Regions from separate parts of the Methylobacterium sp. CB376 genome, predicted to be linked through region 3. Evidence: predicted binding sites of a transcription regulator. Region 3 holds the regulator's gene; each other region holds the start of a gene.
The links. The regulator LexA, encoded in region 3, represses DNA repair genes until DNA is damaged. The targets are predictions, from matches to a motif close to TGTTCNNNNTGTGTTCNG.
Positions count from the first base shown of each region.

Region 1 (2,197 bases), 1.5 Mb from region 3:
CGGCGTGCGGATCCAGAACGTCGACGACACCACCGCCGAGGCGCTCGGCCTCAAGGGCGGCGCCCGCGGCGCGCTGATCGCCGGCATCGACGAGAAGGGCCCGGCCAAGACCGCCGGCTTCGAGGTCGGCGACGTGATCGTGAAGTTCAACGGCGTCGAGGTGAAGTCGTCGAGCGACCTGCCCCGCATCGTGGCGACGACGCCGGTCGGCAAGACCGTGGACGTGCTCACGATCCGCAAGGGCGCGGAGCAGACGCGGCCGGTCACCCTCGGGCGGCTGGAGGACAACGACAAGCCCCAGCCCGCCGCCCTCAACCGGCCCCAGCCCGAGGCCGACGTGACGCGCCAGGCCCTCGGCCTCAACCTGACCGGCCTCTCCGAGGAGGCGCGGCGGCGCTTCAACATCAAGGACGGGCTGAAGGGGGTGGTAGTCACCCGCGTCGACCCGAACTCGAACGCGGCCGACAAGCGCATCCAGGCCGGCGACCTCATCGTCGAGGTCGGCCAGGAGCCGGTGAACTCACCCTCGGACGTCACCCGCCGCCTGGATCAGATCAAGAAGGAGGGCCGCAAATCCGCCCTGCTGCTGGTCTCGAACGCCCAGGGCGAGGTGCGGTTCGTGGCGCTGAGCCTCGAATAGGAACGCCCGGTCACCCGCCGGAGAGGCTCCGGCGGGTGACCCGGTGCCGCGACGGCGCCGGACCGAGGCGCGCCCCGCCCGGCTCCCTCACCGGGCCGGGGCGATGATGCCGGGGGTCACCGGCGGCAGCGGCAGCGTCTGCTCGCGGCGGATCTGGCCCTGCAGCTGGTTCGTCTCGAACCGGTTCTGCTGCTGGATGTCGCGCGATTCGCTGCGATAGTTCATCGAGTTGTTGAGACCCTCGACCGTGCGCTCGGCACGGGTGGTGCCGCGCTGGTTCTGGGCCAGGGCGGGGCTCGCCGCCAGGGCGGCCGCGAGGATCAGCAGGGTATGGACGCGCATGGGAACACCCCGAGGCTGTGAACGGTCACGGATATCGGCGATGGGGGGACGCGCCGGGACGGTCTCGGGTTCCCCGCGACCCTGCGGCGCTGCGCCACCGTCCGGCCCCCTCGCCGGCCCCCTCGCCGGCCCCCTCGCCGGCCCCCTCGCCGGCCCACCCTCGACGCCGTTCGCGTTTTGGTCCAGTGATGAATCCATGACTCGCGATGCCGCCGGGGCCGAGGCGCCCGCCCCCACCTCGATCGCAGCCCGCGCGAGGGCCGCCGTGGCGCCTCCCGGGGCGGCCTATCTCGACGGGCTCAATCCGGAGCAGCGCCGCGCCGTCGAGGCGACGGAGGGGCCCGTCCTGGTCCTGGCCGGCGCGGGCACCGGCAAGACGCGGGTGCTGACCACGCGCATCGCCCACCTGATCGCCATCGGCCGCGCCCGGCCCTTCGACATCCTGGCCGTGACCTTCACCAACAAGGCCGCGCGGGAGATGAAGGAGCGCATCGGCGGCCTGATCGGCGCGGCCGGCGAGGGCATGCCCTGGCTCGGCACGTTCCACGCGATCGGCACCAAGATCCTGCGCCGCCACGCGGAGCTGGTCGGGCTGCGATCCGACTTCACCATCCTGGGCACCGACGACCAGCTGCGCCTGCTCAAGCAGGTGATCGAGGCGGCGGGCATCGACGAGAAGCGCTGGCCCGCCCGCGGCCTCGCCCAGGCCATCGACGGCTGGAAGAACCGCGGCCTCGCCCCCGACCAGGTGCCGGCCGGCGAGGCCGGCGCCTTCGGCTTCGGCAAGGGCGGGCCGCTCTACGCCGCCTATCAGGAGCGCCTCGCCACCCTCAACGCGGTCGATTTCGGCGACCTGCTCCTGCTCTGCCTCAAGCTCTGGCGCGAGAATCCCGACATCCTGGCGAGCTACCAGGACCGCTTCCGCTACATCCTGGTCGACGAGTACCAGGACACCAACGTGGCGCAGTATCTCTGGCTGCGGCTCCTGGCCCAGGGCCGCCGCAACGTCTGCTGCGTGGGCGACGACGACCAGTCGATCTACGGCTGGCGCGGCGCCGAGGTCGACAACATCCTGCGCTTCGAGCACGATTTCCCGGGCGCCGTGGTGGTGCGGCTGGAGCGCAACTACCGCTCGACGGGCCACATCCTGGCCGCGGCGGCGACGCTGATCGCCCACAACGAGGGGCGGCTCGGCAAGACCCTGCGCACGGAGGC
Region 1 covers NZ_CP121648.1:1,208,989-1,211,185, reverse strand. Annotated here, with positions in the region: gene QA634_RS05390 (DegQ family serine endoprotease) at 1-640, shown strand, start outside; gene QA634_RS05385 (hypothetical protein) at 728-982, opposite strand; gene QA634_RS05380 (ATP-dependent helicase) at 1,179-2,197, shown strand, end outside.
Region 1: the regulator LexA is predicted to act here: its motif matches at 1,150-1,167, upstream of QA634_RS05380 (ATP-dependent helicase).

Region 2 (2,197 bases), 620 kb from region 3:
GGTGCCGCCGCAGGCGGGCCGCCCGGGCCCCCCCGCCGCGATCGGCCAGCCCCTGCCTGGACAACCCCTGCCCGGACAGCCGGGGCGGACGGCGCCGCTGCCCGCCCAGGCGCGTCCCGGCCCGCCGCCGATCCCGGGGCAGGCCCTGCCCGGGCCGGCTGCGCCGGCGAACCGGCCGGGCGCCGGAGCGGCGCCGACGCTACGGGCGCAGCCGGCCCCCGGCGCGCCGCCCCGCGCCGCGCCGCCCGCCGCGCCCGTCCAGGCCCTGCGGCCGGGCTGGCCGCCGCCCGGCCAGCCCCCGGCCGGGCGGCCCGCCTCGCCGCACGGCCCCGTCGCGGCGCCCGCCCCGAACCCGGACTTCGCCCGCCAGCAGCAGGTCCGTCAGGAGCAGGCCGCCCAGGCGCAGGCCGCCCAAGCCCGGGCCGCCCAAGCCCGGGCCGCCCAGGCGCAGCGGGCCGCCGCGGCCCAGCGCCAGCAGATGATGATGCAGCAGCGGCAGCAGGAGGCCGCGCGGGCCTTTCAGCAGAGGCAGCAGGTGATGCAGCAGCAGGCCTCGCAGGCGGCGGCCCGGCAGCAGGCGGCCCAGGCCGCGGCGCGCCAGCAGCAGATGATGATGCAGCAGCAGGCCGCCGCCCAGCGCCAGCACCAGATGCAGATGATGCAGATGCAGCGCCCGCCGCCGGCGGCGCCGCGCGCCGTTCCGCAGCCGGCGCCCCATCCCGGCCATGGCGGCCGGCCCTGCGGTCAGCCCGGCCTGCCGCCCTGCCGCTGACCCCCGCCCTCGCCCGGACGGCCGCGCGGAGATCCGCCGCACCGCCGGGCCGCGCCCTTGCAGAGCGAGAACAAAACAAGTACATACCGGGAGCCGCGCACATTGAGAATCTCTTCGCCCCCGTGCCATAAGGACCCGTCAGATGGCTCAGTCCTCGCTGCGACTGGTGGAAAACCCGACCATGGATAAAGACAAGTCGAAGGCGATCGATGCCGCGCTCGCCCAGATCGAGCGCGCCTTCGGCAAGGGCTCGATCATGCGCCTGGGCAAGGGCGACAAGGTGCAGGAGGTCGAGACCATCTCCACCGGGTCGCTCGGGCTCGACGTGGCGCTCGGCGTCGGCGGCCTGCCGCGCGGGCGGGTGATCGAGATCTACGGCCCGGAATCCTCCGGCAAGACCACGCTGGCGCTGCACACGATCGCGGAGGCGCAGAAGAAGGGCGGGGTCTGCGCCTTCGTGGATGCCGAGCACGCGCTCGATCCGGTCTACGCCCGCAAGCTCGGGGTCAATCTCGACGACTTGCTGATCTCGCAGCCCGACACGGGCGAGCAGGCGCTGGAGATCACCGACACGCTGGTCCGCTCGGGCGCGATCGACGTGCTGGTGGTGGATTCGGTTGCCGCGCTCACCCCCCGGGCCGAGATCGAGGGCGAGATGGGCGACCAGCAGCCGGGCCTCCAGGCCCGCCTGATGAGCCAGGCCCTGCGCAAGCTCACCGGCTCGATCTCGCGCTCGAACTGCATGGTCATCTTCATCAACCAGATCCGGATGAAGATCGGCGTGATGTACGGGAGCCCCGAGACCACCACGGGCGGCAACGCGCTGAAGTTCTACGCCTCGGTGCGGCTCGACATCCGCCGCGTCTCGACCCTGAAGGACCGCGACGAGCCGATCGGCAACAGCGTCCGGGTCAAGGTGGTGAAGAACAAGGTGGCGCCGCCGTTCAAGCAGGTCGAGTTCGACATCATGTTCGGCGAGGGCGTGTCGAAGGTGGGCGAGCTGATCGACCTCGGCGTGAAGGCCGGCATCGTCGAGAAGTCGGGGGCGTGGTTCTCCTACGACAGCCAGCGCCTGGGCCAGGGCCGCGAGAACGCCAAGGGCTTCCTGCGGGACAACCCGGACATCGCCGGGCGCATCGAGGCGGCGATCCGCCAGAACATGGGCCTCGTCGCCGACAAGATCCTGGAGAACGCGGTCCCGACCGCGGAGGATTTCGACGAGGGCGAGGCCTGAGCCAGGCCCGACGGATCGAGGAGGAAGGGGCCGCCGCGGGAGACGCGGCGGCCCCTTCCGTTTGGGGCCGCTCGCGCGGGCCGGCTCATGCGGGATCGCGCTCATGCGGGATCGCGCTCCTGCGCGACGCTCCCGGAGGCGGCGAGGCCGTTCCGAGTCTCCCGCCCCCTCGCGGCGGCCCGGGTCGCCCC
Region 2 covers NZ_CP121648.1:355,223-357,419, forward strand. Annotated here, with positions in the region: gene QA634_RS01465 (caspase family protein) at 1-772, shown strand, start outside; gene recA (recombinase RecA) at 915-2,006, shown strand.
Region 2: the regulator LexA is predicted to act here: its motif matches at 839-856, upstream of recA (recombinase RecA).

Region 3 (2,197 bases):
CGCCGAGAACGCGCTGCGGGCGATCGTCGACGACACCGACCTGCCGCTCGCCGGACTGGCGGGGACCGCCGGCCTGCCGCTCGCGGGAGCCGGCCGGCCGGCCGAGGCGGCGAGGACGGTCGGGCGCGGCAGCCGCGGGCCGCGGGCGAACTCGGCCAAGGGGCGCCTCAAGGCGCTGCTGGAGGGCGCCGGACCGCAGGGCCTGACCAGCGCGCAGATCGCCCGCCAGCTGCCGGACGTCGCGCCTGGGACCCTCAACACCTATCTCAGCGTCATGGTCGCGGGCGGCGAGGCCGTCCGTGCCGGGGAATTCTACCGGGGCGTTCGCCCCGCGGAGGCCGCCCTGTCCGACGAGCCCGACGAGGCGGCGCCCGACGGGGAGGCCGGCGCCGACCTCGCCGGATGACGCCTGCCGCCGTCGCGTGACCGGACGCAGCGGCACGTGCTAGGCTCCCCCGCGGGAGCCGCACGGGCGGGACGTCGCGATGGATGTCGACGCGCTTCTCCGCGAGATCAGCCGCCGGATCGTCGAGATCGAGCTGCGGTCGACGGCCCTCGCCGCGCGGGTGGCGGAGCTCGCCAGCCTCGGTCTCGAGGCCGGCGAGGTGGAGCAGCGGCTCTGGGCCGCCATCGACGCCCTGACGGTGCTGCGCTGCGAGCAGTGGACCCTTCAGGGGCTGAGAGGCCCGGCAGGCGCGGACCGCGCGGACGAGATCCTCGCCAGGGCCGCCGCGTACGACGAGGACGCCGAGGCCCGCCTCCGGGCGCGGACCCAGGTGACGCGGGACGGCGCCGGATCCTGAGCCCGCCCGACTCCGGCCCGACGCAAGTCGACCTGCGCCGCAACGGCTTGCGGAACACTTGAAGAACGCTTAACCTGTTCGCGATTTGTACCATGTCGCGCGTCGGCGCAGGCGATGAGAGTGACCCATGCTCACCCGTAAGCAGTTGGACCTGCTCCGCTTCATCCAGCAGCGGATGCGCGAGACCGGCGTCCCGCCCTCCTTCGACGAGATGAAGGACGCCCTCGACCTCAAGTCCAAGTCCGGCATCCACCGTCTCATCACGGCCCTGGAGGAGCGCGGCTTCCTCCGCCGGCTGCCGAACCGGGCCCGCGCGATCGAGGTCATCCGCATCCCCGAGGCGGTGGCGAGCGGCCCCGCGGAGGTGGTGCGCTTCACGCCGAGCGTCGTCGAGGGGGGGCGCTCCTCGGCCCCGGTCAAGCCCGCCCCGCTGCCGACCGCCCTGGTCTCCGACGAATCCGGGCACGCGGTCAGCATCCCGGTCATGGGCCGGATCGCCGCCGGCACGCCGATCTCGGCCATCCAGAGCCAGAGCCGCAGCGTCGCGATGTCGCCGGACTTCCTCGCCGGCGGCGAGCACTACGCCCTGGAGGTGCGCGGCGACTCGATGATCGAGGCCGGCATCCTGGACGGGGACTTGGTGGTGATCCGCCGCCAGGACACCGCCAATACGGGCGACATCGTGGTAGCGCTGATCGACGACGAGGAGGCGACCCTCAAGCGCCTGCGCCGCCGCGGCTCGTCGATCGCCCTCGAAGCCGCCAACCCGGCCTACGAGACCCGGGTCCTTGGGCCCGACCGGGTCCGCATCCAGGGCCGCCTCGTCAGCCTCATCCGCAAGTACTGAGGCAATTACCTCCTGAGGCAAGTACTGAGCCGTCCCCGGCTCCGGTTCGACCCGTAACCCTCGCGCGGACGGCCATCATCCGCCGCGCGCGAGCCCCTCTCGGCCCCGCAGATCGGGACGACGCCTGGTTGATCCCGGTCGAGGGGAAGCGCCGACGACGCGTGGTCCGGCGCGAACACCTTCCTTCCCGCAGCTGACGCATGGTGACGCCGGGCCGCGTCGCGATCAGGCAGGCGCGCGCAGCGTAGAGCAGGGTGATGGCCGGCCTCGCGCCCGCGGCGACAGTTTGCGTGTGGTGGGAGATGCGCTCCTGTGGCATGTCTCCACCTTGCGGAACTGCTGGTTGCGCGGCGGATCTGCGCTGGCGTAGGGGAAGCTTAACCGAGCCATCCGATACCTCGAAGCCGGTCCGAGGGACGGAGGAGCCGCTCCTGCGTCGGAGAGGCCAGTGCGGGGCACGACATGCCGGATGGCTCCATCCTGTTGATCGCGGACGGTTCCGCGCCGGCTCTCGGGCTCGCGCACGAACTCGCCCGCCTGATGCCCT
Region 3 covers NZ_CP121648.1:7,370,380-7,372,576, reverse strand. Annotated here, with positions in the region: gene QA634_RS33930 (hypothetical protein) at 1-406, shown strand, start outside; gene QA634_RS33925 (hypothetical protein) at 486-803, shown strand; gene lexA (transcriptional repressor LexA) at 931-1,650, shown strand; gene QA634_RS33915 (HD-GYP domain-containing protein) at 2,113-2,197, shown strand, end outside.

Region 4 (2,197 bases), 2.7 Mb from region 3:
GTCCGGCAGGTGGGCGGCCAGGAAGGCCTTGGCCACCAGCTCCCAGAGCCGCCACGCCTCCGGCCCGACCTCGCCCGGCCGCGGCACCTTGCGCAGCGGCACGATGGCGTGGTGCTCGCCCGGATCCTTGACGTAGTGGCCGCGCGGACCGCGGCGGAGCACGACCGCCCCGGGCGCCGGGACGAGCCCGGCGAGGTCGGGCAGGCTCGCGCCGAGCGCCGCGAGCACGGCCGGCGCGTCGCCGCTCTGGCTCTCCGGCAAGTGCTCGGATTCGGTGCGCGGGTAGCTCAGGAAGCCGCGGTCGTAGAGGTCCTGGGCCAGGGAGGCGGTGCGCTGCGGGTCGAAGCCGAAGCTCTTGGCGCAGCGCCGGGCCAGGGTGTCCTTCGAGAACAGCCGCGGCGGCGGGCGCCGCACGTCCCGCTCGGCGACCGCGAGGGGCCCGGCCCAGCCGCGCGCCGCGGCCGCGATCGCCTCCGCCTCCTCGCGGGCGAAGATCCGCTCCTTCGGCGCGTGCCACAGCGTCAACTCCGCCCCGCTCACCGTTGCGACCGGCAGCGCGATCCGGAAGAATTCCCGCGGCACGAAGTCCCGGATGCGCCGCTCCAGATCGGCCAGCAGCGCGAGGGTCGGCGTCTGCACGCCGCCGAAGCGCCAGGGCTCCCGGAAGGCCGCCGGGCGCAGGCGCAGCGACACCGCCCGGGTGCCGTTGAGTCCGAGATGCCAATCCTCGTAGCGGCGGCAGAGCGCCTCCTGGTAGGCGGCGTAGTCCCGCTCGCCCGAATCCGGGTCGCGCCCCAGGGCCGCGAAGGCGCGCCGGATCGAGACCTCGTCGAGGGCGCCGAGGCGCAGCCGGTCGACCCGGCCGCGATAGCCCAGGTGCTCCAGCACCTCCCAGGCGATCATCGAGCCCTCGCGGCCCGGATCGGTGGCGATGATCACCCGCTCGACCCCGTCGAGGGCCCGGCGGATCGCCGCGATCCGAGCGGCGTGCGAGGCCCCGGACCGGCTCTGCCCGCAGCAGAGCGGGATCTCGTCGACGGCGATCGGCAGGTCCTCGAACCGCCACGCCTTCCAGGCCGGCCTGATCTCGGCGGGTTCCTGCGCGGCGAGCAGGTGCCCCTCGGCGGCGATGCAGACCGTCGTCGGCGCGCGGAAGAAGCGCTGCAGCTCGCGCATCGCCGAGGGCTTCTCGAAGAAGAACAACGTCCTTCCGGCCTGGCCACGGGCCATGGCGCCAGATCCTCAGCGGCAGAATGCGAACGGATCAGGAACATATCGGCCGGGCGGGCGCCCGTCAACGCGGGTCCGCGCCGGCTCCCGGCGCATCGCCTCGGCGCGCCCCTGCCTCAGTCATCATCCCCAGCTTGCCCCGTCGAGGGCGGATGTCATCTTGGATGACGAGGGGAAACTTGCCGAGAGGACCAGTACCATGGATATACGGAACAGCGTTCTGGCCGCCGCAATCCTGACATTCGTGGGTGTTGGTCTTGCGGGTCAGGCGCGCGCGCAGGGCCTGCTGGTGGAGCCGCCGGGTCTTCCGGGCGTGGTGCTGCCGCGGCTGGCGCCGGGCGCGAATCCGCTGGTCGACGGCTCCCTGGTCTTCCACGGGAATTACTGCGGCCCCGGCGACCGCGGCCCGGGCCGCCCTCCGGTCGACGCGCTCGACCGGGCCTGCATGCACCACGATGCCTGCACGCCGGCGGGGGGCGTGCCGTCCTGCGCCTGCAACGCCCGCCTGCAGCGGGAGGCCACCGCCGTGGCGCGCAGCCGGCGCCAGCCCGCGGACCTGCGCGACCTCGCCGCCCTCGTGGCCCAGGGCGCGGCCGCGATGCCCTGCAATCCCTGACCCGAGATCGTTCGCCGACGCATCACCGCTTCCGCGGCGGGCGTGAGCCGCGATCCTGATCCTCGGCGCAGCGGCGGCCCGCGCTCCTGCCGGGCGTCACGGGGCGCGGCGGGGCGTCCCCTCCTGATCCCGCCGCGCCACCACGCGCAGCGCGGGGAAGGCGGGGCGGCGCTGCGCGGGCCACCCCGCGCGGCAGGCCGCGTTGTCGTTGGCCGGCCGATTCTCGCACGGCATGTAGGCGTCGAGCACGTCGACCGCGTACAGGATCCTGCGGACCGGCGTCGCGGCGCGGCGCCTGCCGCGGCTCATCCGGTGACCAGCCCCCCATTGTCTCGATCGCCCGCTCATCTC
Region 4 covers NZ_CP121648.1:4,670,625-4,672,821, forward strand. Annotated here, with positions in the region: gene QA634_RS21325 (type IA DNA topoisomerase) at 1-1,230, opposite strand, end outside; gene QA634_RS21330 (hypothetical protein) at 1,430-1,846, shown strand; gene QA634_RS21335 (hypothetical protein) at 1,943-2,155, opposite strand.
Region 4: the regulator LexA is predicted to act here: its motif matches at 1,256-1,273, upstream of QA634_RS21325 (type IA DNA topoisomerase).